4 regions of the Protaetiibacter sp. SSC-01 genome follow, and region 2 is predicted to be linked to each of the others. Evidence: predicted binding sites of a transcription regulator. Region 2 holds the regulator's gene; each other region holds the start of a gene.
What was found. Region 2 encodes HrcA, which represses chaperone genes, less so after heat shock. Its sites were predicted from a motif close to TTNGCACTCGNNNNNNNCGAGTGCNAA; they were not measured.

Region 1 (7,436 bases), 1.4 Mb from region 2:
CCGACGTGCCCGGGGAGCGTTTCACCGCCATGACGCGCCTCGACCACAACCGCGGGCTCGCGCAGCTCGCCGCGAAGCTCGGCGTCGGGGTGGGGCGCCTCACGCGCATGACCATCTGGGGCAACCACTCCTCGACGCAGGTGCCCGATCCCACGCACGTGCTGCTCGACGGCGAGCCCGTCGGCTTCGACCCGGCCTGGGTCGCCGACGAGTTCGCGCCGACCGTCGCGGGGCGCGGGGCCGCGATCATCGCGGCGCGCGGATCCTCGTCGGCGGCGAGCGCCGCATCCGCCGCCATCGACCACGTGCGCGATTGGGTGCTCGGCACGGCCGACGGCGACTGGGTCTCGGTCGCCCTGCCGAGCCGTGGCGAGTACGGTGTGCCCGCGGGGCTCGTGAGCTCGGTGCCCGCCACGAGCGACGGCGGCGAGTGGCGCGTCGTCGACGACCTCGAGCAGTCGGATGCGGTGCGCGAGGCGCTCGCGGCCTCCGCCGCGGAGCTCGCGGCCGAGCGCGACGCCGTGCGCGCCCTCGGCCTCCTCCCCTCTTAGTTCCCGTTCCGCGTGTTTGTTCCCGAAGGAACGGGTGCGAACACGCGGAACGGGAACAATCAGTAGAGCTTCTCGCCGCGCTCGAGCATCTCGAGGAACTGGCGGGCGCGACGCTCGCGCGTCTCGGGCTTCACGGCCTGCTGGATGCGGAAGATGAACGCCCAGCGGTTCTGCGCGTTGAGGGCGGCGAAGTTCGCGGATGCCGTGGGGCTCGCATCGAGCAGCACCTGCAGCTCGGGTGGCACGGGCGCGTCCTTCTGGCGGTAGGCGGCATCCCAGCGACCGTCTGCCTTCGCGCGGTCGATCTCCGCCTGACCGGTGGGCCGCATCCGCCCCTCCGCGATCAGGCGCTCGACGTGCTCGCGGTTGATCTGCGACCACGGGCTGCGCGGGCGACGCGGCGTGTAGGCCTGCAGGCTGAAGTTCTCGTCGAACGCGCCCGCCTGTCCGTCGATCCAGCCGAAGCAGAGGGCGACGTCGAGAGCCTCCTGCCGCGTGATACCGGGAAGCGTCGACTTCGCCTTCACGATCTTCACGCGCACGCCGTCGGCGGGCGGGTCGTTCTCGAGGAACGCCTCCCACTCGCGCCAGTCGGTGAACGGCAGGATCGGCTTCTCGGCGAACGACGACATGCCGACACGATACGGGCCCCGGACGACGTGCGTCCGGGGCCCGATTGTTCCCGTTCCGCGTGATTGTTCCCGAAGGAACGGGTGCGAACACGCGGAACGGGAACTATGGCGTCAGGATTCGACGGCCGCGGCCTCCACCTGCGCGGGCGAGCCGGCGGCCTGCACCGCGATCTTGCGGGGCTTCGCGGCCTCGCTCACGGGGATCACGATGCTCAGCACGCCGTTCTCGTAGCTCGCCGAGATGCCCGCGGTGTCGACGCCCTGGCCGAGGTTGAGCTGGCGCAGGAACGTGCCGCTCGAGCGCTCGCGTGCGATCCACGTGACGCCCTCAGCGCTGCGCGCGGTGCGCTCGGCGCGGATCGTGAGCACCTGGCCGTCCACGTCGATGTCGACGCTGCCCGGGTCGATGCCCGGGAGGTCGGCGTTGAGCACGTAGTGGTCGCCGTCGCGGTAGAGGTCCATCGGCATGAACCGCGGACCCTGGCGGTTGTCGAGGAGCTGGCCGGCGACGCGGTCGAGCTCGCGGAACGGGTCGAAGAACATGGTCATCGGTACCTCCTGGATACGGATGTGAGTCGTGGTGACTCAACTTCTCTGTATCTGTTTTAGCACTCTCGGGGGGAGAGTGCCAAGAGGGTGCGGGGTGCCCTCCCGCTGGTTGAGTAGCGCCGAGAAGCGGCGCGTATCGAAACCCCACCGACGTCAGACGTCCGTCCGGTTTCGATACGCCGTGCGTCGCGCCTGAGGCGCGGCGCGCGGCACTCAACCAGCGGGAGAGCGACTCAGTAGCCGAGGAACACGTCGGTGCGGATGCGGCGCGCACCCGCGGCGCGGAGGGCGCGACGCAGCCGCGCCACGTCCGCGGGCGCACCCGAGAGGTACACGTGGCGCTCGGCCGCATCCGGGATCGCCCGCAGCACGGTGTCGGCGTCGAGCGCGCCCGCGCCGAGCCACGTCCAGCCGGCGGGCAGCTCGCCGGGGTCGTCGGGCGACAGCACGGCGACGCGGCATCCGGTGGCGGCGAGCTCGTCGCGGTAGGCGAGGTCGGATGCCGACCGCACCGCGTAGAGCAGCTCGGCGTCGCCCGCGCGCCCGGCCGCGGCGAGGGCGCCGAGGTGCGACACGAAGGGCGTCACGCCGATGCCCGCCGCGACGAAGGCGAGCTTCGCATCCGCGTGGCGCGGCAGCGTGAAGTCGCCCCACACTCCCGTCGCGCGGATGCGGGCCCCCGGCTCGAGCGCGACGAGCGCGCGCTTGAAGCTCGACGCCTGCTCCCGCACGCGCACCCCGACCGCGACCTCGGGGTCGCCCGGCGCCGACGCGACCGAGAACACGCGACGGATGCCGCCGAGGTCGGGCCGGTGGTGCGGGATCGTGAGCTCGAGGTACTGGCCGGGGGCGAACCGCACGTGCGCCGTGGGGCGGAAGCGGAACTCCCACGCGGTCGGCGTGAGCTGCCGCTTGGACGCGAGCTCGAGCGTCACGCCGCGCCGCTGACCGAGCAGGAACGCGAGCACACCGCCGATGACGAGCGCGAGCTCGGTCGTGTTGCGGAACGGCCCGATCGTGAACGGCACGCTCGTGAGCAGACCCGTGACGACGGCGTACAGGATGCGCTGCCACGCGCGCGGCGGCATCGTGAGCGGCTCGCTGAGCATGAACCCCGCGGCGAAGACGACGGGGGAGGAGAGGAAGGTGAACGCGAGCGCCGTCGGCACGTCGCTGCCGAACAGCAGGAAGCGCACGAGGAGCACGCCGCCCGCGACGGCGATGTAGACGAGCCCCATGCCGAGCCGGCGCGTGCGCCACAGGATGAGGAGCGCCCCGAGCGCGACGACGGGAAGCAGCGGGGGAGTCGCGACCCACCACGACGAGAACGCGAGCCCCGTCACGCCGACGACGACGGCCGCGAACGCCGCGGGGTTCACGAGGTGCCGCCCGCGCCACGCGATGACGTACTTCGAGAGCGCGGCGATCGCGGCGGCGAGCGCGAGAAAAAGGAGCCCCGCGGGATCGAGCGTCGGCTCGAGCACGAAGAGCAGCAGGAGCGCCGTGATGACCCCCGACTCGACGAGCGGTCGGCTGCGGAAGGCGAGCCCGAGCACCTGATTCGCGATCCAGGACGCGGCGAGCAGCACGGCGGCCGAGGCGAGGATCGCGAGCGGGTCGATCGAGATCGCGTCGGTGAGCGCGAGCACGAGGGCCACGAGCCCGACGACGGCGAGCACGACGACGACGAGCAGGTACATCGTGATGCGGCCGAGCACTCGGTCGATCCAGGCGGTCACACGGTTCATGCGAAGACCTCTCCGGGGAAGCCGCGGCTCGTCTCGAGCGTGCCGTCGGACAGCATCCTGACCCATTCGACGCCCCGGCGCTCGAGCCAGCCGGGGTCGACGTCGAAGAACAGCGCGGTCGCGGCACCGTCGGCCGTGAGGTCGTCGGATGCCACGGCCCACGTCGCGAGCACGTCGCGCGCGGGCAGCCCGGTGACCGCGTCGAGCACGTGGTGCGTGCCGTCGGCGAGGCGGCGGCGGTTGCCGGCGCTCGCGGAGAGTGCGCCGTCGTGCAGCTCGGCGACGCCCACGGCCTTCGTCGGGTCACCCGGATGCTCGAGCGCGACCCGCATGGGCACGTCGCGGATGCGCAGGTCGCCCGAGCCGTCGACGACCGATCGCGCGACGCCCGCCTCGGCGAGCAGCGCGCTCACGAGGTCGACGAGGTAGCCCTTGCCGGCGGCGCCGACGTCGAGGAGCACGGGGGCGACGGTGTCGAGGTGGGTGCCGTCCCACGCGAGCGCGTCTTCGAAGCGGGGCACGGCATCCGGAACCCCCGCGAGGCGCGGCCCGAAGCCCGCGGCGGCGAGCGCGCCGCCCACAAGGGGCGAGACCCGGCCGCCCGTCGCGGCGTGCAGCTCGGCGTAGAGGGCGAGGAGCGGGCCGGCGTCGTCGGGCAGCTGGTAGCGACCCGGCTGCCGGGCGATGCGCGTCACGAGCGAGTCGTCGCGGTAGCGCGACCAGTCGCGGTCGAAGCGCTCCACGCGCTCCCGGGCGGCGGCGCGCACGTCATCCGCCAGCGGCTCCTCGGTGTCGATCCGCCACGGGGTGCCGAGGGCGTCGAAGCGCCACGCGTGCGGCAGCGGGTCGGCGATCACCCGGGCCTACGCGCGCGCGTCGGCCTTGATGGCCACGACGGCCTTGTTGAAGCCGCCGCTCGTGAGCGACGACCCGGCGACCCGCGAGACGTCGAGGTCGTCGATGTCCTTGCCGACGACGACGTCGGCGATGCCGCTCGCGAACTTCTCCTGGAAGGAGCGCGCCTGCGGGTCCTCCGCCTCGGGCGTGACGGTCACCGCCGTCACGACGTCGCCCTCGAGCGTGAGGTCGACCTTGACCGATTCCTCACCCGCGGGGGAGATGTAGCTCGCCTCGGCGCTGTAGTCGCCGTCGGCGTAGCTCGCGTCGGCGCCCGAGCCGCCCGTGGTGCCGTCGCCGCCCGTGCCGCCGTCCGCGCCGGAGGGGGATGCCGCGCATCCGCTCAGGGCGAGGAGGCCGATTCCGGCCGCGCCGACGAGTCCGAACAGGGGGCGGATGGAGGGCGCCTGAGTCGTCATGCGGATCAGAATCGCAGCGGATGCTTGGGCGACGCTGGCAAAGACGATGAATTCGCATGGATTTAACGTCGTACCGCGTTCGTTACGTCTCGGTAAATCTCGCCGCGCGGGATTGCGCACCTTTTGTTCGTACGCTTTACTAACAAACATGTCGGCACCGGAAGCGCAGCGCAGCGCCAGCCCCCGCGCCCTCCGCCCCTCGGCGAAGGTGCTGCCGGAGCACGCGCGCAGCCACAATCGCTCCCTCGTGCTGCAGCACCTCTACCGCGGCGGCCTCCAGAGCCGCGCCGACCTCGCGCGCGAGACCGGCCTCACGCGCGTCACCGTCTCCGACCTCGTCGCCGAGCTCATCGCCGACGGCCTCGTCGTCGAGACCGGCCAGCGCGACGAGGGCCGCCCCGGCAAGCCCGCCATCCTGCTCGACATCAACCGCGACGGCCACCGCATCATCGGCATCGACCTCTCCGACACGGGCGTCTTCCGCGGGGCGTTGCTCGACATCGACGGCCGCGTCGTCACCCGCATGGAGGCCGCGACCGACGGCGCCGCCGGCGACGACGTCGCCGCGCTCGCCGTGCAGCTCGTGCGCGACCTCGTCGCCGCGAGCGACCGCCCGCTCCTCGGCATCGGCATCGGCTCGCCCGGCATCGTCGACCTCGGTGGCCGCGTGCTCTCCGCACCCAACCTCGAGTGGTCCGACCTCGCGCTGCAGAGCATCGTCGAGGACGCCATCGGCCTCCCGGTCATCGTCGCGAACGACGCCAACGCGGCGGCGCTCGCCGAGCACAGCTTCGGCGGCGCGCTCGGCGACCTCATGCTCATCCGGGTCGGCCGCGGTGTCGGCGCGGGCCTCATCCTCGGCGGCATGCCCGTCTTCGGCAGCCGCTTCGCCGCGGGCGAGCTCGGCCACGTCGTCGTCGGCACCGACGGCGGCGAGCTGTGCGTCTGCGGCAAGCACGGATGCCTCGAGACGTGGCTCTCGGTGCCGCGGCTCCGCGCCGGGCTCGACGCGGCATCCGACGCCGAGGCCCGCGACGACGTGCTGCGTCGTGCCGGCGAGCGCCTCGGCATCGCCCTCGCGCCGGTCGTCGGCGCCCTCAATCTCGACGAGGTCGTCATCAGCGGCCCCGTCGAACTCCTCGACGGCCCGCTCACCGAGGCGGCCATCGAGACCTTCCGCGCCCGAACGATGGCCGAGTTCCACGGCGATCTGACGGTGCGGATGTCCGACCTCGGCCAGGACATCGTCATGCGCGGCGCCGCCGCCATGGTCCTGTCGGGGAGACTCGGGGTCTCCTGAGCCCGAACCCATCGCACCACCCTTGCAACCAGCGGTGCCGCCACCCGGCGCATCCGCAATTCGAAGAAGAAGGAAAGCACGAATGAAGCGAAAGATCGCAAGCGTCGCCGCGGCGACAGCTGCGCTCGTCGTCCTCGCGGGCTGCGCGGCTCCGGCCGACACCTCGGACGACTCCCAGGGTCAGGACATCACGTTCTGGGTCATGGGAGGTGACACCCCGGACGCACTCCGCGACTACCTGAAGACCGAGTACAAGAAGGCGACCGGGGGCACCCTTACCATCGAGGAGCAGGGTTGGGGTGACGCTCTCGCGAAGCTCACGACGGCCCTGCCCGACGCCGAGAATACCCCGGATGTCACGGAGATCGGGAACACCTGGTCGCCCACCTTCACGACCGTCGGCGCGTTCAGCGACATCTCCGACCTGTACGACGAGCTCGGCGGCGACAAGCTGCTGAAGTCGTTCGTCGAGGTCGGCGAGGTCGACGGCAAGAACTACGCCCTGCCGTACTACTTCGGCTCGCGCTACGTGTTCTACCGCAAGGACCTCTACGCCGCCGCCGGCGTCGAGGTTCCCACGACCCTCCCGCAGCTGACCGAGGTCGCCACGAAGCTCCACAGCGACGGCACCTCGGGCTTCTACCTGGGCGGCGAGGACTGGCGCAACGGCATCTCGTGGATCTTCGCCTACGGCGGAGACCTCGCGAAGAAGGACGGCGACGCCTGGAAGTCGACGCTGTCCGACCCGAAGAGCATCGAGGGTCTGACCGCGCTGCAGGAGCTCTACACGAACGCGTCGAACGCGCCCGTGACCGAGGCCGACAGCACCCCGTGGGTGAACATCAACACCCAGCCGGATGCGGCGGCCCCCGAGGCCGCGACGATCATCGCCCCCGGTTGGGCGCACTGGTCGATCGGCGACCTGACGCCCGACCCCGAGGACGACACCAAGACGGTCGCCACGTGGAACGACGACGTGTTCGGCGCGTACGTGCTCCCCGGCGTCGACGGCGGCGTCGCCCCCGTCTTCGCGGGCGGCTCCAACATCGCGATCTCGGCGGCCTCGAAGAACCAGGCCGGCGCCCGCGAGCTCATGAAGATCATCTTCAGCGCCGAGTACCAGCAGATGCTCGGTGAGAACGGCCTCGGCCCGGCCAACTCGGACTACGTCTCCTCGCTCGGCGACGACCAGTTCGCGACGGCGCTCATCGAGTCGGCCCTCGGCTCGAAGCTCACCCCCGCGGCGCCCGGCTGGGCCGCCGTCGAGGGCTCGGGCCTGCTCGAGGAGTTCTTCGGCAAGGTCAACGCGGGCGGCGACGTCGCAGCGCTGGCGGCCGAGT
Region 2 (7,436 bases):
GACGACGAGCGTGACACGGTCGACACCGTCGAGCGCGACGCCCGTGAGGGGCACCTCGGCGCTCGGCTCGAGCACGATCACGAGCCCCGGGAGCGACGCGAGCTGGGCCGTCGTCGCGAGCGGCGCGACCTCCGGCACGTGCGCGCGGATGGCCTGCTTGCTCGCCTCGCGCACGATCGTGCGCCAGCGCTCCCCGTTGCGGGCGACCTTCGCGCCCTCCCAGCGGGTCACCGAGCGCTCGGCCGCCCATGGGATGACGCCCGCGACGCCGAGCTCGGTCGCGGCCTGCACGGCGAGCTCGTCACGGTCGCCCTTCGCGAGCGCCTGCGCGAGCCACAGCGCGGGGACGGGCGCGGGTTCGTAGGAGACCTCGTCGACGTCGACCGCGAGCACGCCCGGCTCCGCGGCGGCGACCGCCCCGCGCACGAGAGTTCCGCGCCCGTCGCCCACCGCGATCCGCTCGCCCGGACGGATGCGCGCCACCTGCAGCGCGTGCCGCGCCTCGTCGCCCGTCACCTCCACGCGTGCGCCGACGCGCGCATCCGCGAGGTCGTCGGTCAGGTAGAGGCTCGCCATGCGCGGCCTAGCCGAGGAAGCGGTCGCGCAGCTTCGCGAAGAGGCCCTGCTGGAACTTCGAGAACTGCGGCTTCGCGGGCGGGCGCTTCGACGCGAACTGCTTGATGAGATCGGTCTCGCTCGAGTTGAGGCGCACGGGCGTCTGCACGTGCACGCCCACCCGGAGGTCGCCGCGGCCGCCGCCGCGCAGGCGCGTGACGCCGCGGTCCTTGATCGTGACGACGTCACCCGACTGGGTGCCCGGCTTGATCTCGATCGAGACGGGGCCGTCGAGCGAGTCGAGGCTCACTCGCGCGCCGAGGATCGCATCCGTCATCTGCACCTCGAGCGTCGCGAGGAGGTCGTCGCCGTTGCGGCTGAAGATGTCGTGGTGGCGCACCTTGACCTCGAGGTAGAGGTCGCCGTTGGGGCCGCCGGCGGGGCCCGCCTCGCCCTCCGCGGGGAGGTGCAGGCGCATGCCCGTGTCGACGCCCGCGGGCACGTCGACCGCGACCTTGCGCTTCGCACGCACGCGCCCCTGGCCCGCGCACGTCGGGCACGGGTTCGGGATGATCGTGCCGTAGCCGCGGCACGTGCCGCAGGGGCTCGAGGTCATGACGTTGCCGAGGAGCGAGCGCACCGAGCGCTGGATCTGCCCCGTGCCGCCGCAGATGTCGCACGTCGCGATCGAGGTGCCGGGCGCGCAGCACGAGCCCTCGCACGCCTTGCAGAGCACGGCCGTGTCGATCTCGAGCTCGTGGGTCGTGCCGAAGATGACCTCGTCGAGGTCGATCTCGATGCGCAGGAGCGCGTCCTGGCCCCGCTCCGTGCGCGAGCGCGGACCCGCCGAGCGGCCCGCGGCGGCACCGAAGAAGCTGTCGAAGATGTCGCCGAAGCCGAAGCCCTGACCGCCGAAGCCCGTCGCGCCGCCCATGTCGTAGCGCTCGCGCTGCTCCGGATCGCTCAGCACGTCGTACGCGTGCGTCACGAGCTTGAAGCGCTCGGCAGCCTCCTCCGACGGGTTCACGTCGGGGTGCAGCTCGCGCGCAAGGCGCCGGTAGGCCTTCTTGATCTCCTCGGGTGACGCGCTGCGCTCGACCCCGAGCACCTCGTAGTGATCGCTCAACGTTCCCCTTGTCCGATGTCGTCGCCCAGCAGGCGCGAGAGGTAGCGGGCCACGGCGCGCACCGCGACCATGTTGCCCGAATAGTCCATGCGGGTGGGTCCCAGCACGCCGAGACGAGCGACGGAACCACCCGGAGCCGAGTAGCCGGATGCGAGCACGCTCGTCTCCGAGAGGCCGTACTCGGCGTTCTCGCGGCCGATGCGCGCGGTGACCTCGTCCGACTCGAGGTGCATCTCGCCGAAGAGCTTGAGGATCGTGACCTGCTCCTCGATCGCCTCGAGCACGGGGAAGATCGAGCCGCTGAAATCGCGCTCCGTGCGCGCGAGGTTCGCGGCGCCCGCCATCACGAGACGGTCGTGGCGGTTCGCGGCCACCTGCTCGGCGAGGCTCGTGAGCAGCGGCGCCGCCGCATCCCGATCCCCCGGCTCGATGTGGTCGATCGCGGCGGCGAGCTGCGCGGAGGCGTCGGCGAGCGCCACGCCCCCGAGCTCGGCGTTGATGCGCTCTCGCAGGCGCGCGAGCTGCTCGGCGTCGGCGCCCGCCGTGGTCTCGACGATGCGCTGATCGACGCGGCCCGTGTCGGTGATGAGCACCGCCATGACGCGGTGCGAGCCCAGGGCGACGAACTCCACGTGGCGCACGCGCGCCGTGCCGAACGAGGGGTACTGCGCGAGAGCCACCTGGTTGGTGAGCTGCGACAGCAGGCGCACGGTGCGACCGAGCACCTCGTCGAGGTCGGCGCTCTCGCCGAGGAACGTCTCGATCGCGTTGCGCTGCGCGCCCGACAGCGGACGCAGCTCGCTCAGCTGATCGACGAAGACGCGGTAGCCCTTGTCGGTCGGCACACGACCCGAGGAGGTGTGCGGCGCCGTGATGAGGCCGTCCTCCTCGAGCTGCGCCATGTCGTTGCGGATCGTGGCGCTCGACACCCCGAAGGAGTGGCGCTCGACGATCGATTTCGAGCCCACGGGCTCGCTCGTGGCGACGTAGTCCTGCACGATGACGCGCAGCACGGCGAGACTCCGGTCCGAGACCATGGCATCCCCCTCCGCGATCCCCCGGAGGTCACCGCCAGCGGGTCTGGCACTCCGGGTATGTGACTGCCAGCAACTCTACCTCGCGACCGCGCGGCGAGCCCGTTGCACGCGCGAGACACCGGGCGCTAGCGTGAGTGACTGCTCCCCCCGAGTCTGCTTTTGACGAAAGAAAGGCACCACCACCATGACCGACCCCGCGCAGCCGGCCCAGCCGACGCCCGCCGCCCCCCTGACGGAGGCGGAGGACAAGCAGTGGGCGTCCTTCGCCCACCTCGGCGGCATCCTCGGATTCCTTCCGGCCCTCATCATCTGGCTGATCTTCAAGGACCGTGGCCCGAAGACGAACGTCGAGGCCAAGGAAGCCCTCAACTTCCAGATCACCGTCACGATCGGCTACATCGCCTGCATCATCCTCGGCACGGTTCTCGCGATCGTGTTCATCGGATTCCTCTTCTACCTGATCCAGTTCGCGATCTGGGTGGCGGCGATCATCCTCTCGATCATCGGCTTCACCAAGGTGAACGCGGGCGGCAGCTACCGCTACCCGTTCGCCATCCGTCTCATCAAGTAAGACGGATCACGCGGAGCGCCGGGACCCTCGGGCCCGGCGCTCTTGCTTTAATGGCGTCATGACTGCCACTCCCCCGCCTCCTCCGCCTCCCCAGACCCCCGGCCCCGTGCCCGGTCAGGAGATGACCCCCGCCGACCAGCGCCTGTGGTCGACGCTCACCCACGTGGGAGGCATCCTCTTCTCGTGGCTCGCGCCGCTCATCGCGTACCTCGTGCTCAAGGACCGCGGCGCCTTCGTGCGCGCGCACACCGCGACGGCGCTCAACTTCCAGCTGACGCTGCTGATCGTGTACGTGGTGGGGTACATCACGTCGTTCTTCATCATCGGGTTCCTGATCCTGCTCGCGGCATGGGTGCTCGCGATCGTGTTCGGGATCATGGCGGCCCTGGCCGCCAACAAGGGCGAGTTCTACACGTACCCGCTCAGCATCAAGTTCGTCCGCTAGTCCAGAAGGCGGCGCACCACAGCGTCCGCCAGCAGCCGGCCGCGTCGTGTCAGCACGATGCGGCCGGCTATCGCTTTCTGGCCGTCGACGAGCCCGTCGGCGATGAGCCCCGCGACGGCGGAGCGGCCGGATGCGTCGAGCACGTCCGTCGGGAGCCCGTCGACGATGCGGCTGCGCAGCAGCACGTCCTCGACGTGGCGTGTCTCGTCGTCGAGGGTCTCGCGGCCGGCCGCCGGCGAGACGCCCGCGGCGAGACGCTCCGCATACGCGGCGGGGTGCTTGACGTTCCACCAGCGCACGCCGCCCACGTGGCTGTGCGCGCCGGGGCCGACGCCCCACCAGTCCTGGCCCGTCCAGTAGGCGAGGTTGTGGCGCGAGCGATGTGCGGCATCCGTCGCCCAGTTGCTCACCTCGTACCAGTCGTAGCCGGCGGCCGCGAGCAGCTCGTCGGCGAGCTCGTACTGGTCGGCCTGCAGCTCCTCGTCGGGCTGCGCCACCTCGCCGCGCGAGATCTGCCGCGCGAGCTTCGTGCCCGCCTCGACGATGAGCGCGTAGGCCGAGAGGTGGTCGGGCCGCTGCGCGAGGGCGAGCTCGAGCGAGCGGCGCCAGTCGTCGAGGCTCTCGCCGGGCGTGCCGTAGATGAGGTCGAGGCTCACCTGCAGGCCCGCGGCGCGCGCCCACTCGACGACGAGCGGGATGCGGGCGGGGTCGTGGGTGCGCTCGAGCGTGCGCAGCACATGCGGCACGGCCGACTGCATGCCGAAGCTCACGCGCGTGAAGCCCGCCTCGGCGAGCTCGACGAGCCCCGCCTCGGTGACCGAGTCGGGGTTCGCCTCGGTCGTGACCTCGGCGCCCGGCGCGAGGCCCCACGCGTCGCGCACGGCGTCGAGCATGAGGATGAGATCGCTCGTCGGGAGCAGGGTCGGCGTGCCGCCGCCGAAGAAGACGGTCGACACCTCGCGCTCGACGACCCCGGCATCCGCGAGCACGCGCCGGGCGAAGCCGACCTCGGCCGCCGCCTGCCCCGCGTAGTCGCTCTGCCGCACGCCGCGGATCTCGGACGCCGTGTAGGTGTTGAAGTCGCAGTAGCCGCATCGCACGCGGCAGAACGGCACGTGCAGGTAGACGCCGAGGTCGCGCTCGGCAGATCCCTCGGCCACGGATGCGGGGAGCGCGCCGTCGGCGGGGGCGGGGTCCGCGATCGGGAGGGCGCTCGGCATCCGTCCATTCTCTCCCGGGTGACGGGGGACCGCTCGCGCGGGGCGGACGAGCCGCGCGCTCAGGCGGGAAGCGGGCCCGTGAGCTCGCGGAGGTAGCGGCGCACGAGCATCGACTGCACGAGGCGCAGGGCGGGCAGCACGGCCGTCCAGAAGAGGTTGGCGGGGCGCGAGAAGATGCGCACCGTGAGCCACACCGAGTCATCGTCGCGCCGCTCGACGATGAAGAGCTCCTCGCCCGCGAGCGGATGCCCGGGCAGGGTTCCGAAGGCGGCGCCACGGCGCGTGGGCTGGTCGACCACGAAGACGACGCGCACGGGGAAGGCCTTGGGCCAGAACGAGGCGCGCAGCATGCCGGTGTCGCCCGCGCGCACGATCGCGTCGCCCTCGGGCGTGTAGAGCGCCTCTCCCCCGGCGCCGACGGTCGCCGGCGTGACGGGGTTGCCGTCGTCGTCGAACGCCACGGGCACGTACGCGGCCTGGGTCGCCTCGGCGGGCGCCTCGACGGGCGTCACGTGGAAGCCGGCGCCGCGCTGGATACCCCAGCTCATGACGCGCATCCACGCGTACTCCCAGCGCTCGGGTCCGTGCCCGACGCGCACGGTGCGCTCGAAGGGGCGGTAGCCGCGCGGCGGGTAGCGCATGAGGTCGGGCGCCTGGGTGGCGCCGACGGCGCCGTAGGTCACGGGTACGCGCCAGAGCCGGGCGAGCTCGCCGTGCGCGGAGGCGGCGGGGGCCGTCGACCGTCGCGGGGCGTCGCCGGGGGGCGCGGACGCGGGTGACACGCGTCGATTCTCCCAGATTTCCGGATGGAAGCGCTAACGATTCGAGGAAGAGTCGCTTTCACCGCCGCGCAGCTCCCACGGGAGCTCATCCGCGTCGAGTTCGACGGGCTCCTCGGGCGGGCGGTCGAAGGGCCCGGGCGCGGGACCCAGCCCGTAGCCGAGGCGCGCGATGCCGTCGACGCCCGACGGGCCCTCGCCCACCATCCGGCGACGTGCGCGGCGCAGGCCCGGCAGCGGCGCATCCGTGCCGAGGATGAGGCGCACGGCGCTCTCGGCATAGCGGCGCTGGAAGATGCGGACACCGGCGCGCACGGCGGGCGCAAGCCACCGCCAGGGGCCGCGCGAGACGCGCGTCACGGTGCGCGTGATGAGCCACACCGCGCCATCCGCGTCTCGCTCGACGAGGAAGCACTCCTCCCCCGTGAGCGGATGCGCGGGTCGCGTGCCGTAGCCGAAGCCGCGCATCCGGGGCTCCTCGGCGACCCAGACGACCCGCACGGGCTCGAACTGGCGCACGAGCCGCGAGCGGTACGTCGTGTCGTAGTAGCGGCCGGCCACGACGCGCTCGTCGTCGGGCACGACCTCGAAGCCGATCGCCGTCTTGATGCGCCACCCCGAGACGACCGCGACGGCCCGCTTCCACAGGGCATCGCCCTCGCCGAGGCGGATGCGCCGCTCGCGCACGCGGAATCCGGGCGGCACCTCGGCGCCCGGCCGCGACATCCCGACCTCGGAGTAGGTCAGCCCCGCGGGCGGCTCGGCACCCATGCGGGCTACTTCTTGTCCTTGGCCTTCTCGACGTCGCCCGAGAGCGCGGCGATGAACGCCTCCTGAGGGACCTCGACGCGACCGACCATCTTCATGCGCTTCTTGCCCTCCTTCTGCTTCTCGAGCAGCTTGCGCTTGCGCGTGATGTCGCCGCCGTAGCACTTGGCGAGCACGTCCTTGCGCATCGCGCGGATGTTCTCGCGCGCGATGATGCGGGCGCCGATCGCCGCCTGGATGGGCACCTCGAATTGCTGGCGCGGGATGAGCTCGCGCAGGCGCGTCGCCATCATCGTGCCGTAGGCGTAGGCCTTGTCCTTGTGCACGATCGCGCTGAACGCGTCGACGGTCTCGCCCTGCAACAGGATGTCGACCTTCACGAGCTCGCCCGGCGCCTCGCCCGCGGGCTCGTAGTCGAGCGACGCGTAGCCCTGCGTCTTCGACTTCAGCTGGTCGAAGAAGTCGAACACGATCTCGCCGAGCGGCAGCGTGTACTTGAGCTCGACGCGGTCCTCGCCGAGGTAGTCCATCGACTTGAGGGTGCCGCGACGCGACTGGCAGAGGTCCATGATCGCACCCACGTAGTCCTTGGGTGCGAGGATCGACGCGTTGACGATCGGCTCGAGCACCTCGGCGATCTTCGTGCCGGTCGGGTACTCGGAGGGATTCGTGACGGTGACCGTCTTCCCGTCGTCGGTCGTCACCTGGTACGGCACGCTCGGCGCGGTCGTGATGAGGTCGAGGTCGAACTCGCGGCGCAGGCGCTCCGTCACGATCTCGAGGTGCAGGAGGCCGAGGAAGCCGCAGCGGAACCCGAAGCCGAGCGCGACCGAGGTCTCCGGCTCGTACTGGAGGGCGGCATCCGAGAGCTTGAGCTTGTCGAGGGCCTCGCGCAGCTCGGGGTAGTCGGCGCCATCGATGGGGTAGATGCCCGA
Region 3 (7,436 bases), 1.5 Mb from region 2:
GTTTGCGCTGTAGGTGTTGCCGGCCCCGTAGACGAAGGTCGTGTAGACGCCCGAGGTGGGGTCCCCCGCGTCGTCGAGACGCAGCGGCCCGACAACCCCCTCGTACGCGATATCGGGCTCGGTCGTCAGCACGTCGGCGCATTCGCCGAAGCTCGTGCAGCGGATGCCGTCGCGCGTCGCGCCGATGAGCCGGCTCGCGATCGAGGGGCCTCCGTCGTCGCCCGCGACGATCGCCGCGAGCGCCGCGATGACCGTCGCGTCGTAGGCCTCGGCGCCGTAGCGGAAGGAGCCGAGCCCCGGGTCCTCGACCTTGAGCTTGGCGGCGAGCGCGTCATCCGGGCGCAGCCCCTCGAGGATGCCGTTGACGCCGTCGAGCGTGCCCGCGGGCAGGGCCTGCGAGTAGTCGGCGAGGTTCTGGCTCGTGAGCCACAGCTTCGCGCCGCGGTAGCCGGCCTGCGTGAGGGCCGTGATGAGCGCCTTCGTGACGTCGCCGTTGTCGGGCGTCGCGAGCACGACGACGTCGGGCTTCGCCTTGGTGACCTCCGACACGGCGGGGGAGACCCCGGAAGCGTTGCGCACGACGGCCGCGACGGCGAGCTCGGCGCCGTTGTCGGCGAGCGTGGTCTCGAGGGGCTCGGTGATCGACGACGAGACGTCGTCCGCGCCGACGACGAGCGCGACCGTCTTCGCGCCCTTCTCCGGCAGCAGGGTGCCGAGCGCGACGCCCTGGTGCGCATAGGCGGGGATGGTGCGCGCGAAGTAGCCGCGCGCATCCGGCCCGACGCCGGGATAGGTGGCGGCGGGCGAGATGAGCGGGATGCCCGCCTCGATCGCCGCGGGCAGGAGACGCTCGGCGAGCACCGACGAGCTCGGCCCGATGACGACGTCGACGCCGCGCTCCACGAGGGCGGCGAACGACGCCTCGAGCGTCTCGGTGGTCGCGTCGCCCGAGTCGCGGTTGACGACCTCGACAGGGGCGCCGAGCACGCCGCCCGCCGCGTTGATCTCGCGCACGGCCGCGTTGACGCCCGCGACCTGGGCCGCGCCGATGAAGGCCGTCGCGCCCGTCGTGGGGAAGAGGGTGCCGATGCGCAGCACGCCGTCGCCGCTCGGGGCGATCGTCGCGACGGGCGTCGGGGTGGGCGTGGGCATGGGGGCTGCTGCCGTGCAGCCCGCGAGGGCCAGGGTGAACGCGGATGCCGCGGCGAGCGCGACGGATCGGCTGCGGGTCGACAGGGTGCGCACGCCGCGACCCTACCGTGCGCTCAGGCCGCGGGAAGGGAGGCGCGGCGTCCCTCGCGGGCCGCCCGCACCATGTCGACGACGAGGATCACGAGCGCGATCCAGACGAGCCCGAAGCCCGCCCAGCGTCCGGCCGGCATGGGCTCGCCGAGCAGGAAGACGCCCGTGAGGAACTGCAGCACGGGGGCGAGGAACTGGGTGAGGCCGAGGGCGACGAGCGGCAGTCGACGGGCGGCGGCGGCGAAGAGCAGCAGCGGCGTCGCGGTGATGACGCCCGTCGCGATCATGAGCACGATGTGCACCGGTCCGGCGTCGCCGAAGCTCAGGCCGACGGTCGCGCCCGTGATGATGAGCTGCACGATCGCGACGGGGGTGAGCCACGCGGTCTCGAGCGTGAGTCCCGAGATGGCGTCGACCTGCGCGCCGACGCGCTTCTTGATGAAGCCGTAGAAGCCGAACGAGAGCGCGAGGATGAGCGCGATCCACGGGAAGGCGCCGTAGCCGATCGAGATGACGAGGATCGCGATGAGCGAGATGCCGACGGCCGCCCACTGGAGGGGGCGCAGGCGCTCGCGCAGCACGATGACGCCGAGCGCGACCGTGACGATGGGGTTGATGAAGTACCCGAGCGAGCCCTCGACGACGTGGCCGCTCAGGGTGGCGAGCACGAAGACCTGCCAGTTGATGTAGATGAACAGGCCCGCGAGCGCCATCGTGCCGAGCACGCGCCACTGGCGCGCGAGGCCGACGAAGGCGCGCCATCCGCGCGTCACGGTCAGCAGCACGGCGCAGAAGCCGAGCGACATGAGCACGCGGAAGGCGACGATCTCCCACGGGCTCGCGGGGTCGAGCAGGAGGAAGAAACCGGGCAGGAAGCCCCAGAGGCCGTAGGCGGTGATCGCGAACGCGAGACCCGCTCCCTGGCCCTGAGCGCGCGGGGACGGATCGGGCGTGCTCACCACTCGAGGCTAGTCGCGTGCGAGGGCCCCGGATGACGGGAAAGGCCCCGATGGCAGAGCCTCGGGGCCTTCCGGCAGGATGTCGACGATCCTGGATGCGCTGCGGATCATCGCAGCGCAGATGGACTCAGCGGACGACGACCGCCAGCACGTCGCGGGCCGACAGCACGAGGAACTCGTCGCCGCCGAACTTGACCTCGGTGCCGCCGTACTTCGAGTACAGGACCCGGTCGCCCACGGCGACGTCGAGGGGCACGCGGTTGCCGTTGTCGTCGATGCGGCCGGGGCCCACGGCGACGACCTCGCCCTCCTGCGGCTTCTCCTTGGCGGTGTCCGGGATGACCAGACCCGACGCGGTGACCTGCTCGGCTTCGACCTGCTTGATGACGATGCGATCCTCGAGCGGCTTGATGGAGACCGACACGTGTGACCTCTTTCTGAAGACTCAGGGGTTTGGCACACTCACTTCGAGAGTGCCAGGACAACTATAGGCCCGGATTAGCACTCATTCAATCCGACTGCCAACCGACGGGTGCTCAGCCCATGGCATGTGGGCCAAACGCAGCAGCGGTTGCCCTGGCGCTGCAGAGATACCTGGCGCGCGACGGCAAGGGCTGCAGCGTTTGTGCACCCCGGTACGGTGAAGGAGTGACGCCCGAGGAGCTGCGCGCGCTGTTGACGCCCGAGGGGCTGCGGCTGCTCGACGAGGTCGGCCCGATCGCGGCCGACGCGGATGTCGTGCGCACCGTCTCGAGGCTGCGCGCGGCCGGGCACTCCCCCGAGCTCGTCGCCGCCGTGCTCACCCAGGCGCGCCTGCGCACGCGCGCGCGAGCCCGGTTCCACGAGTTCGCCGACCGCATGCTGTTCACGCCCGACGGACTCGAGCAGGCGACCCGCCTGCAGGTCGCTGCGCAGCACGCGGGGCGTTACGCGCGCGCGGGCGTCGCATCCGTCGCCGACCTCGGGTGCGGCATCGGCGCCGACTCGCTCGCCTTCGCGAGCCTCGGCCTGCGGGTCATCGCGGTCGAGCGCGATGAGGCGACGGCGGCGATCGCGGCCTACAACCTCGCGCCGTTCCCCGGGGCCCGCGTCGTGCAGGGTGACGCGCTCGCCGACGAGCCCGCCGACGTCGACGCGCTGTGGTTCGACCCCGCGCGCCGGGGCGGCGGCCGCCGCCACTCCGACCCCGCCGACTGGTCTCCCCCGCTCGACGCGGTGTTCGCGCGCGCCGCGACGAAGCCGACGGGCGTCAAGCTCGGCCCGGGGCTCGACCACGAGCTCATCCCCGAGGGCGTCGAGGCGCAGTGGGTGTCGGTCGACCGCGAGGTCGTCGAGCTCGTCGTGTGGTCGGGCGCGCTCGCGCGCGAGGGTGTGGGCCGCTCCGCGCTCCTGCTCGGCGCGAACGGCGCCCACGAGCTCACGGCGCCGGCGCCCGCTCCGGATGCCGAGGCCGGGGAGCTCGGGACGCACCTCGTCGAACCCGACGGCGCCGTCATCCGGGCCCGCCTCATCGGCGACCTCGCACGCTCGCTCGGCGGACGCATGCTCGACCCGACGATCGCGTGGATCACGACGGATGCCGCGCCCGAGACGGCGTTCGGCCAGACCTTCCGCGTGCGGGAGGAGCTGCCGTTCGACGAGCGCAAGCTCAAGCAGGCGCTGCGGGCTCGCGGCATCGGCACCCTCGAGATCAAGAAACGCGGGGTCGATGTCGACCCCGCGTCGTTCCGCACGCGCCTCGCACTGCGCGGCGACGAGAGCGCCACGCTCGTGCTGACGAGGATCGCCGGCAAGCGCACGGCGATCCTCGTCGAGCGCACTCAGTAGCTGTAGTAGTCGCCGATCTGCGAGAGCGCGGCGAAGTACAGCACGATGCCGATGATCGTCAGGATCGCGAAGATGAGGCCGATCGCGATCGCGACGAAACCGGTGATGATGCCCGTCGTGGCCATCCACTTCGGGGCATCCGGCTCCTTCTTCTTGCCCTGGAAGCCGAGGATCACGGCGGCGAGGCCCGGGATGAAGCCGAAGCCCCACGCGAAGGCGAGCAGCACGCCGAGGATGCCGAGGATGAACGACACGAGGCTCAGCGTCTGCTTGACGGGGGCACCGCCGGGCGCGGCACCGGGGGCCGCGTAGGGGCTCGCCGCGGGGGCCGCGTAGGGGTTCGAGGTCGGCTCGGCCGCGGGGGCGGCGGGCGCGGTCGGCTCGGCGGCGGGGGCCGCGGGAGCGACGGGCTCGGCGGGCGCGACGGGCTCAGCAGCCGGGGTCGCGGGCGTGCCGGGGGCGGAGGGCGCGGCGTCGGCGCCCGGAGTGGGCTCCTCGGGGGTGCCGGGGGCGGTGGGATCGGTCATGTCCGGACTCCTTCGACTGAGGGACTGCCCCATGCTCGCAGCGGGCCACAGGGCTGTCAACGCGTTGCGCCGGCGCCCGGGATTCAGTAGGAGCGCACGCTCGACAGTCCGATGAACACGAAGACCATGAGCAGCACGTAGAGCAGGAGGAAGCCCGAGAGCACGTAGCCGACGACGAGCCCCGCGATCGCCATCCCGCGTCCCCCCTCGCCCGTGCGCTTGATCTGGCTGAGCGCGATGTGGCCCGCGATGACGCCGCCGATCGCCGTGATCCAGGTGAGGATGCCCGCGAGCGACAGCACGAGCGAGGTGATGGCGACGGGGTTCGTGCGGGGCGCGTAAGCGTAGGCGACGCCGCTCGTCGAGTAGGGCGCGAGCGCCGTGGGCGGCGGGCTCGTCGGCACGGGCTGGTAGGCGCCCGGGGCATAGGCCTCGGCGGGCGCACCGGGCGAGACGAACGGGTTGGGCGCGGCCTGCGGCGCGGCGGGCGCCGACACGTACGGGTTCACGGGCGGTGCATCCGCGGGCGACGGCGGCGGCACGGGCGGCGCGACGGGGTCGGACGCGGACGGGGTGGTGGTGTCGGACATGGGGCTCCCTCGGGGGTCCCCGCCATGCTGGCAGCCGCGCGGGGGCCCGGCAAGCGACCCATCCGGGCGTCAGGCCTGGATCTGCGTGACGGGGAGCGTCGAGTCGGCGCCGACGTCGAGGCTCGACGGCGCGTGGCCCGCCGCGATGAGCTGGGCGGCGAGCGAGGCGATCATGGCGCCGTTGTCGGTGCACAGCGAGAGCGGGGGGATGCGGAGCGCGACGCCCGCCTCCGCGCACCGCTCGACCGCCGCATCCCGCAGCCGCCGGTTGGCGACGACGCCGCCGCCGAGCAGGAGGCGCGGAACACCGAGGTCGCGGCACGCGGCGAGCGCCTTCGTGAGCAGCACGTCGACGACGGCCTCGCGGAAGCTCGCGGCGACGTCGGCGACGGGCACGGGCTCGCCCGCGGCGCGCGCCGCCTCGACGTGGCGCGCGACGGCCGTCTTGAGTCCCGAGAACGAGAAGTCGTAGCGGTGCCGATCGAGGTCCTTGGGGGCCGTGAGTCCGCGCGGGAAGCGGATGGCATCCGCTCTTCCCTCGGCGGCCGCACGGTCGATCTCGGGGCCGCCCGGGTAGGGCAGGCCGAGCAGCCGGGCCACCTTGTCGAAGGCCTCCCCCGCCGCGTCGTCGATCGTCTCGCCGAGCAGCTCGACGTCGGAGACGAGGTCGCGCACGAGCAGGAGCGAGGTGTGGCCGCCCGAGACGAGCAGGGCGATCGTCGGCAACTCGAGCTCGCCCTCGCCTACCAGGGGGTCGTGGTTGAGGAGGTCCGCACCGACGTGGCCCACGAGGTGGTTGACGGCGTAGAACGGCTTGCCGGTCGCGACAGCGAGCGCCTTCGCGGCGCCCACGCCCACCATGAGCGCCCCCGCGAGGCCCGGCCCGCTCGTGACGGCCACCGCGTCGAGCTCGTCGAGGGCGACGCCCGCCGTGCGCAGGGCCTCCTCGATCGCGGGCGTGAGCGCCTCGAGGTGCGCGCGCGCCGCGATCTCGGGCACGACGCCGCCGTAGCGGGCGTGCTCGTCCATCGAGCTCGCGATGACGTTTGCGAGCAGCTCGGTGCCGCGCACGATGCCGATGCCGGTCTCGTCGCAGCTCGTCTCGATGCCGAGCACCAGGGGTGCGCTCATGTCAGCTCCGCCTTCATGACCACGGCGTCGACGCCGTCGGGCTGGTAGTACGCGGGGCGCACGGCGATGCGCTCGAAGCCGCGCGTGACGTAGAGCGCCTCGGCGCCGGGGTTGTCGGCGCGCACCTCGAGGAACACCTCGCGCGCGTCGCGGGCGCGGGCCTCGGCGAGGAGCGTGTCGAGCAGCGTCGCGCCGATGCCGCGGCGACGGGCGTGCTCGGCGACCGCGATCGTCTGGATGTCGCCCTGGCCCGAGCCGCGAGGGGCGAGGAGCCCCGCGTAGCCGAGCACGGCATCCGTCTCGTCGACCGCGACGAGGTAGTGCGTGTGGGCGCTCGCGAGCTCGGAGGCGATCGCCTCGCGCGACCACGCGTCGCTCGGGAAGGTCGCCGTCTCGAGCGCGTCGATCGCGTCGAGGTCGGATGCCGTGGCGAGCCGCAGGGTGACGGTCGCGCTCACGGCGTGACCCGCTTGGGCGTCGAGAGCGTCACGTCGGGAGCGCGCAGGTACACGGGCTCGGCGGGGCCCGCGGCGAGTCCCGCGTCGTGGCGCGCGAGCGCGAGGATGCCGAGCAGGCCCGCGTCGATCGTGGGGGCGTCGATCCGCACGTAACCGGCGACGGAGGTGACGACGTCGAAATCCGCGACGGGCGTGAGCGAGGGGCCCTCGAGGCGCACGGGCAGGCCGTCGGAGCCGGGGGCCGCGTAGCGCGACCATGCGTACTCGCGGCGGCGCACATCCGTCACGACGAGCACGCGCTCGGTGCGGCCGTACGCGACGGCGTCGTGCGAGACGACGGGCAGCACGGGGCGGCCGATCCCGACCGCGAACGCGCGCGCGGCCGCGATGCCGACCCGCAGGCCCGTGAAGGGGCCGGGGCCCATGCCCGCCGCGACGCCCTCGAGCTCGTGCGGCGCGACACCCGCCTCGGCGAGCACGTCGCGGATGAAGGCGCCCACGACCTCCGCGTGCCCGCGGGTGTCGGCGCTCGTGCGCTCGGCGAGGGTGCCCTCGCGGGAGACGACGGCGACGCTCGTCCCCGTGGAGGTGTCGATCGCGAGCAGCACCGGACAAGCCTACGTCGGTGCTCGCGGCTAGAGCTCGACGCCCTCCCAGCGGGGGCCGTACGTCGCGAGGCGCACGTGGCGCGGGGCGTCGTCG
Region 4 (7,436 bases), 1.3 Mb from region 2:
ACCCACCGCGCCCCCGTCTACCCGACGGGCGTGCACGTGTACGAGGCGGGTGACTCGATCATCGAGGGCGCCGACTACATCCACGAGGGCGTCAACGAGGGCGACGAGCCGGTCGTGCTGCTCGTCACCTACATCACGGAGGAGGGCAAGCCGCTCGCCGAGACGGACCTCGCGAACTGCGACCAGGGGTAGCGTCCGGCTCGCGGCGGGGTGCAGGCTGGGGGCCAGCATCCCGGCGCACATCCCCCGGTGCGCCCGCAGAAGGGGGCACCACCATGAGCACCACTCCCCATGCCGAGAGCGTCGTGCTCGTACACGGCGCCTACGCCGACGGTTCGTCGTGGAGCGAGTCATCCCCCTGCTGCTCGACGCGGGCCTCGAGGTCATCGCCGTGCAGAACCCGCTCACGACCCTCGTCGACGACGCCGCCGCGACCCGCCGCGCCCTCGCGCGTGCGACCGGTCCCGTCGTGCTCGCCGGGCACTCCTGGGCGGGCACCGTCATCTCCGAGACGGGCGGCGACGACAAGGTCTCCGCGCTCGTCTACATCGCGGCGCGCGCACCCGACGCGGGGGAGGACTACGGCGCGCTCGCCGGCGGGTTCCCCGCACCGCCCGCGAGCGCGGGCCTCGAGCACGCCGACGGCTTCGCGCAGCTCTCCGAGGACGCGTTCCTGAACGACTTCGCGAACGGCGTCGACGAGCGACGAGCGCGTGCGCTCTACGCCGTGCAGGGGCCGATCTCCGACGAGCTGTTCAGCTCGCACACGACCCACGCGGCGTGGCACGACAAGCCCACGTTCTACTCGATCTCGCGGAACGACCGCACGACGTCGCCCGAGCTCGAGCGGTTCCTCGCCGATCGGATGGGCGCGCACACGATCGAGCTCGAGAGCGGCCACCTCGCGATGGTGACGCACCCGCGCGAGGTCGCCGACCTCATCCTGCTCGCCGCCGGGAGGTCGTGAGCGGATGCGGGAGCCGCATCCGAGGGCTCAGAGGCTCGACAGATGCTTCTTCGCCGTGACCGGCTTGCGCTTGCCGCTCTTCTTCTCGGGCTTCGACCCGACGTAGAGCCAGCCGAGCAGACGCTCGTCGGGGGCGAGCTCGTGCGCACGGTGAACGGCGCCCGAGCGCGTGTAGTGGCCCGTGCGCCACATGACGCCCCAGCCCGCCTCGTCGAGCAGCAGGCTCAACGCGTGGGCGACACCGGATGCGACGGCCTCCTGCTCCCAGTCGGGCACCTTCGCGCTCGGCTTCGGCGAGACGACGACGGCGAGCAGGAGCGGCGCGCGCAACGGCTTGCGGGCGAGCTTCTCGGCATCCGATCCGGTCGCCCCGGAGTCCTCGGCGATCGCGCGGCCCACGCGCTCGCGCGCCTCGCCGCGGATCGCGATGACCCGCCACGGGCGTAGCGCCGCGTGGTCGGCGACCGTGCCGGCGACCTCGATCGCGCGCAGCAGCTCCTTGTCGCTCGGAGCCTCGTCGCCCACGGAGGAGTGGGACCGCCGCCGCAGCATCGCGTCGGCGGCGGAACCCTTCTTGGCCATCAGTGGCCCGCTGCGGCCTCGCCCTCGGCCTGGAAGCCGAGCGAGAGGGAGTTCATGCAGTAGCGCAGCCCCGTGGGGGTGCCGAAGCCGTCGTCGAACACGTGGCCCAGGTGGCCGCCGCAGTTCGCGCAGCGCACCTCGGTGCGCACCATGCCGAGCGAGGTGTCCTCGAGCAGCTCCACGGCATCCGGGTTCACCGAGTCGTAGAAGCTCGGCCAGCCGCAGCCGGAGTCGAACTTCGTGCCGCTCTTGAACAGCTCGGCGCCGCACGCGGCACACGTGTAGAGGCCCGCGCGGTGCTCGTCGAGCAGCTCACCCGTCCATGCCCGCTCGGTGCCCGCCTGGCGCAGCACCCGGTAGCGGTCCTCGCCGAGCTCCTCGCGCCACTGCTCCTCGGACTTGCTGACGTTGTAGCCCATCGCGTCCCCTTTCCTCGCACATCCTAGGTACCCGCTCCGGGCACCCGCTCGATACAACGTCGCGGGACGTCTCGGAGTTCCCGGATGATGTGGAGATGACGGAGGGCACGCGCGACTGGTACCTGCGGGCCGCGCGCGAGCTCGCGGCCACGTCGCCGCGGCAGGTGGAGTGGTGCTTCGGCGTCGCCCATGACGACCGCGTGCTCGCCCTGCTCGACGCCCTCCCGCGACCCGCGCGGCAGCCGTCGCTGCTGTTCGCGGTCGCGGCGTACCTCGGCGTGCCCGACGCGCCCTACGCCGTGTGGGCGGATGCCGTGCTCGCCCGCGCGGAGGACCTCGCACGCGAGCTGCCGCGCCGCCGCGTGCAGACGAACGAGCCCGGGCGCTGCGTGCCGCTCCTCGTGGCGCTCGCCCACATCCCAGGACCGATCGCCCTCGTCGAGCTCGGCGCGTCGGCGGGGCTCTGCCTGCTGCCCGACCGGTACGGCTACCGCTTCCGCACGCCGGACGGCGAGGCAGGGGTTGCACTCGGCGACGGCAGCCCTGTGCTCGAGGCCCGACTCGACGCCGTGCTCGTCCCCGACGCGCTCCCCGACATCCGCTGGCGGCGGGGCGTGGACCTCGCACCGCTCGACGCGCGCGACGCCGACGACGCGCGCTGGCTCGAGGCCTCGCTGCCGCCCGACCGGCCCGAGCGGCGGGAACGCCTGCGCGCCGCACTCGCGGCGGCGCGCGCGCACCCCGTCGAGGTCGTCGCGGGCGACGCGCTCGCCGCCCTGCCCGCCGCGGTCGCGGACGCGCTCGCCGCCCTGCCCGCCGCCGCGACCGCCAGCGCGACCCTCGTCGTCGCGACGCTCGGCACCGCCGTCTACCTGCCGCCCGCCGACCGCGAACGCCTGCTCGCGGCGATCGCCGGGGCGGGCGGTCGGGCCGTCACGTTCGAGGCCCGCGGAGCCCTGCCCGAGGTCACCGAGCGCTGGGCCGCGCTCGCGGCGGAGGGGCGAGCGGATGCCGCCGCTGGCTTCGTGCTCGCCCTCGACGGGGTGCCCCTCGCATCCGGCTCCCCGCACGGCGACGTGCTCGAGGCTGTGCGTCCTCCCGCGGGTCGCCCGGGCACGGAGGCTCACCGCTCCTAGGCTGGCGGCGTCGACCGGATGACGCCGGTCTCCGACGTCAGCCCGCACGAGATCAGGGAGGTGCCGCATGTCCGCCAGCTCGGGCGCCGCGCGCCTCACTCCGGCCGAACCGCTCGACCCGTTCTCGCGGCGCGTGCTCGAGTTCGAGGACGCCTGGGCGGGGCGGACGGGGGCGAAGGCCTCGGCCATCCGTGCCGAGTTCGACGTGGCACCCGCACGTTACTATCAGCTTCTGTCGGCCATACTCGATTCGCCGGCAGCGCTGCGCCACGACCCACTCCTGGTGCGCCGATTGCAGCGTGTGCGGGATGCCCGGGCGGCAGCCCGCGCCTCCCGAACCTTCCGCATCGACACCCAGGACCCGACCGACTAGATGGCCAGCTTCCCCCGCGACCGCTTCGACGACATCCCCGGCGGCGTCGACCGCGTCGGCGCGCACCGCGCCCCCGGCCGTCGCGGCCGCGGCTGGATCGGCTTCGGCTGGGCCGTGCTCGCGACCGCCGTGCTGACCGTCGCGGGCCTGTTCCTGCTCTCGACGTTCGACCCGACCTTCAAGCTGCCGTTCGCGCAGGAGACCCCGACGCCGACGCCCACGCCGACCGTCGTCGAGACCGCCGAGCCGATCACCGACCCGCTCGCCGTGGACCCCGAGTACCTCGGTCAGCTCACGCTCGCCGTGCTCAACGGCACGCCGACGCAGGGCCTCTCGAACACCGCAGGCGACCAGATCGCCGCAGCCGGCTGGCCGAACCCGAGCCGCGCATCCGCGTCGAACACCGAGGAGCCGACGACGATCGTCTACTTCTCGAACCCCGACGACGAGGGCATCGCGCGCGGCATCGCGCAGCTCGTCGGCGCGAGTGACGTGCAGCTGTCGGACGCGTTCCCGATCGCGGCGATCACGGTCGTGCTCGGCGAGGACTACGTCCCGCCGGCGCCTGCCGGCTAAACCGCTCCGATGGCGGGCTGAACGGCCTCCTCGCGCCCTCCACGGCCGCCGGTGTTACGCCGATGTTTAATCTGCGTTGAATCTTGCGAACGGGGCGCGATTTCGGGCCTCCTGCGCGATTTCGCGCCCCGCCGCGTCGCTAGCATCACCCCGTGCTCGGCCACACGTAGGCCGCGGCACGCGACACGAACACAGCAGGGGAGCAACACGATGGCCAACGGAACCGTGAAGTGGTTCAACGCGGAGAAGGGCTTCGGCTTCATCACGTCGGACGGCGGACAGGACGTCTTCGTGCACTACTCGGCCATCGACATGCCGGGCTACAAGGTGCTCGAGGAGGGTCAAGCCGTGACCTTCGAGGTCGGCACGGGCGCCAAGGGACCGCAGGCCGAGACCGTCCGCCCCGTCTGAGCGAGCGCCGACGACCCCGGCTGTGTCGGACGCGCGGGTCGCGTCGGACGCGCCGGACGCGCCGACGGCAAGCGGCGGCCGACCGCCTCGGTCGCCCTAGCATGTCGCTCATGGAATCCCGGGGGCGTCGTCTGATCGGCGCTCTCGCACTCGCGGTGAGCGCACTGCTCGCGGGCTGCACGGCGGCCGCCGCACCCATGCCGGCAGTGAGTCCGACACCGACGAGCACCTATGTCTCCACCTACGAGACGCCCGCGCCCGTCGTCTACGCACCGCTCACGGGGATGCCGGTCGACGACCCGGCGAGCCTCGCGCATCCGTCGCTCGCCGCGAAGATCGACGACCACACGGCGGCGCGCCCGCAGGTGGGCCTCGAGGCGACCGACATCGTGTTCGAGGAGCTCGTCGAGGGCGGCCTCACGCGCTACGTCGCCGTGTGGCACTCGAACGTGCCCGCCGAGATCGGCCCCATCCGCTCGATCCGCCCCATGGATCCCGACATCATCTCGCCGCTCGGCGGCATCGTCGCGTACTCGGGCGGTCAGCAGCGCTTCGTCGCGATGATGCGCGACACGAACGTCTACAACGCCATCCACGGCATGCGCGACACGGATGCGGTCATGTTCCGCACGAAGTCGAAGGCCGCGCCGCACAACGTCATCGTGAAGGCGCAGGAGCTCATCGGCATGCACCTCGACCTCGCGGCGCCGCAGCAGCACTTCTCGTTCGCCGCGGATGCCGCGGGCTCGACCGCCGCACGCGAGGGCCAGCCCGTCGCGGGCATCGACCTCACCTTCGGGGCGCCCTCGCATCCGTCGTGGAGGTGGGATGCGGCCTCGTCGCGCTGGCTGCGCTTCCAGAACGGTGCCGTCGACCTCGACTCCAACGGGGCGCAGCTGTCGGCGGTCAACGTCGTCGTCGTGCGCGTGCCCGTGTCGTTCGGGCTCGGCGTGCCGAAGACCGAACTCATCGGCGGCGGCGAGGCTCTCGTGCTGTCGGACGGCAAGGTCGTGCACGCGACGTGGTCGAAGGGCGACCGCCTCGCGCCCATCCGTCTCGTCGACGACACGGGGGCCGTCATCCGGCTCGCCCCCGGCAACAGCTGGGTCGAGCTCGTGCCGCAGAGCGGCGCCGCCGACCCGGTGCCCGTCGGCTGAGCCGCGGCCTCTCAGCGTCGCCCCGCGGATGCCGTCTGCGCGCGTCGTGCACGCGGTGGTCGGCTTGCACTCACCCCGACCGAGTGCCAGACTGATCTCTGGCACTCGCGATCATTGAGTGCCAAATCACTGTGGATCACGTCCGGGAGGGACGACACTAACCCATGGCTAAGATCATCGCTTTCGACGAGGAGGCCCGTCGCGGCCTCGAGCGCGGCCTCAACACCCTGGCCGACGCCGTCAAGGTCACCCTCGGGCCCCGCGGCCGCAACGTCGTGCTCGAGAAGAAGTGGGGCGCCCCCACGATCACGAACGACGGCGTGTCCATCGCCAAGGAGATCGAGCTCGACGACCCGTACGAGAAGATCGGCGCGGAGCTCGTCAAGGAGGTCGCCAAGAAGACCGACGACGTCGCGGGCGACGGCACCACGACCTCCGTCGTGCTCGCCCAGGCGCTCGTGCGCGAGGGCCTGCGCAACGTCGCGGCCGGCGCCGACCCCATCAGCCTCAAGCGCGGAATCGAGAAGGCCGTCGCGGCCGTCGAGACCGAGCTGCGCGCCAACGCCAAGGAGGTCGAGACGAAGGAGGAGTACGCGGCCACCGCGTCCATCTCCGCCGCCGACCCCGAGATCGGCCAGCTCATCGCCGAGGCGATCGACAAGGTCGGCAAGGAGGGCGTCGTCACCGTCGAGGAGTCGAACACCTTCGGCACGACGCTCGAGCTCACCGAGGGCATGCGCTTCGACAAGGGCTACCTGTCGGCGTACTTCGTGACGGACCCGGAGCGCCAGGAGGCGGTCTTCGAGGACCCGTACATCCTCATCGTCAACAGCAAGATCTCGAACATCAAGGATCTGCTCCCCATCGTCGACAAGGTCATCCAGGCGGGCAAGCAGCTGCTCATCATCGCCGAGGACGTCGACGGCGAGGCTCTCGCGACGCTCGTCGTGAACAAGATCCGCGGCATCTTCAAGTCGGTCGCCGTCAAGGCCCCCGGCTTCGGCGACCGCCGCAAGGCCCAGCTGCAGGACATCGCGATCCTCACGGGCGGCCAGGTCATCTCCGAGGAGGTCGGCCTCAAGCTCGAGAACGCCACCCTCGACCTGCTCGGCCAGGCGCGCAAGGTCATCGTCACCAAGGACGAGACCACGATCGTCGAGGGCGCCGGCTCGGCCGACGCCATCGCGGGCCGCGTCAAGCAGCTCCGCCAGGAGATCGACAACACCGACTCCGACTACGACCGCGAGAAGCTCCAGGAGCGCCTCGCCAAGCTCGCGGGCGGCGTCGCCGTCATCAAGGCGGGTGCGGCCACCGAGGTCGAGCTCAAGGAGCGCAAGCACCGCATCGAGGACGCCATCCGCAACGCGAAGGCGGCCGGCGAGGAGGGCATCGTCGCCGGTGGTGGCGTCGCGCTCATCCAGGCGGGCAAGACCGCGTTCGAGAAGCTCGAGGTCTCGGGCGACGAGGCGACCGGTGCGAACATCGTCAAGGTCGCGATCGACGCGCCGCTCAAGCAGATCGCCCTCAACGCCGGTCTCGAGCCGGGCGTCGTCGTCGACAAGGTGCGCAACCTCCCCGTGGGCCAGGGCCTCAACGCCGCCACGGGCGAGTACGTCGACATGCTGTCGGCCGGCATCAGCGACCCGGTGAAGGTGACCCGTTCGGCGCTGCTCAACGCGGCTTCGATCGCCGGTCTCTTCCTCACCACCGAGGCCGTCGTCGCCGACAAGCCCGAGAAGAACCCGGTTCCGGCCGGCGACCCCACGGGCGGCATGGACTTTTGACCGTAAGTTGAGGCCGCGAAGCGGGCTCAAC

Region 1: H4J02_RS02315 (Hsp20/alpha crystallin family protein) is a predicted target of HrcA. The motif match lies at 1,789-1,815, and genes of this name have one in related genera.
Region 3: groES (co-chaperone GroES) is a predicted target of HrcA. The motif match lies at 2,700-2,726, and genes of this name have one in related genera.
Region 4: groL (chaperonin GroEL) is a predicted target of HrcA. The motif match lies at 5,720-5,746, and genes of this name have one in related genera.

The regions. Positions count from the first base shown of each region.
Region 1 is NZ_CP059987.1:495,143-502,578, forward strand. Features, by position in the region: gene H4J02_RS02305 (malate dehydrogenase) at 1-551, shown strand, start outside; gene H4J02_RS02310 (YdeI family protein) at 611-1,183, opposite strand; gene H4J02_RS02315 (Hsp20/alpha crystallin family protein) at 1,295-1,732, opposite strand; gene H4J02_RS02320 (ferredoxin--NADP reductase) at 1,966-3,480, opposite strand; gene H4J02_RS02325 (FAD:protein FMN transferase) at 3,477-4,337, opposite strand; gene H4J02_RS02330 (hypothetical protein) at 4,344-4,796, opposite strand; gene H4J02_RS02335 (ROK family transcriptional regulator) at 4,945-6,096, shown strand; gene H4J02_RS02340 (extracellular solute-binding protein) at 6,179-7,436, shown strand, end outside.
Region 2 is NZ_CP059987.1:1,916,838-1,924,273, forward strand. Features, by position in the region: gene H4J02_RS09105 (16S rRNA (uracil(1498)-N(3))-methyltransferase) at 1-576, opposite strand, end outside; gene dnaJ (molecular chaperone DnaJ) at 584-1,681, opposite strand; gene hrcA (heat-inducible transcriptional repressor HrcA) at 1,678-2,718, opposite strand; gene H4J02_RS09120 (DUF4870 domain-containing protein) at 2,903-3,289, shown strand; gene H4J02_RS09125 (DUF4870 domain-containing protein) at 3,348-3,734, shown strand; gene hemW (radical SAM family heme chaperone HemW) at 3,731-4,954, opposite strand; gene H4J02_RS09135 (DUF1990 family protein) at 5,014-5,736, opposite strand; gene H4J02_RS09140 (DUF1990 family protein) at 5,770-6,504, opposite strand; gene lepA (translation elongation factor 4) at 6,510-7,436, opposite strand, start outside.
Region 3 is NZ_CP059987.1:418,800-426,235, reverse strand. Features, by position in the region: gene H4J02_RS02035 (ABC transporter substrate-binding protein) at 1-1,245, opposite strand, end outside; gene rarD (EamA family transporter RarD) at 1,266-2,201, opposite strand; gene groES (co-chaperone GroES) at 2,329-2,625, opposite strand; gene H4J02_RS02020 (class I SAM-dependent methyltransferase) at 2,850-4,028, shown strand; gene H4J02_RS02015 (DUF4190 domain-containing protein) at 4,022-4,555, opposite strand; gene H4J02_RS02010 (DUF4190 domain-containing protein) at 4,639-5,145, opposite strand; gene tsaD (tRNA (adenosine(37)-N6)-threonylcarbamoyltransferase complex transferase subunit TsaD) at 5,215-6,276, opposite strand; gene rimI (ribosomal protein S18-alanine N-acetyltransferase) at 6,273-6,734, opposite strand; gene tsaB (tRNA (adenosine(37)-N6)-threonylcarbamoyltransferase complex dimerization subunit type 1 TsaB) at 6,731-7,342, opposite strand; gene tsaE (tRNA (adenosine(37)-N6)-threonylcarbamoyltransferase complex ATPase subunit type 1 TsaE) at 7,370-7,436, opposite strand, start outside.
Region 4 is NZ_CP059987.1:569,993-577,428, forward strand. Features, by position in the region: gene H4J02_RS02690 (cupin domain-containing protein) at 1-192, shown strand, start outside; gene H4J02_RS02695 (alpha/beta hydrolase) at 341-967, shown strand; gene H4J02_RS02700 (nitroreductase family protein) at 995-1,549, opposite strand; gene msrB (peptide-methionine (R)-S-oxide reductase MsrB) at 1,549-1,968, opposite strand; gene H4J02_RS02710 (DUF2332 family protein) at 2,064-3,104, shown strand; gene H4J02_RS02715 (DUF3263 domain-containing protein) at 3,172-3,477, shown strand; gene H4J02_RS02720 (LytR C-terminal domain-containing protein) at 3,478-4,053, shown strand; gene H4J02_RS02725 (cold-shock protein) at 4,264-4,464, shown strand; gene H4J02_RS02730 (DUF3048 domain-containing protein) at 4,575-5,621, shown strand; gene groL (chaperonin GroEL) at 5,786-7,405, shown strand.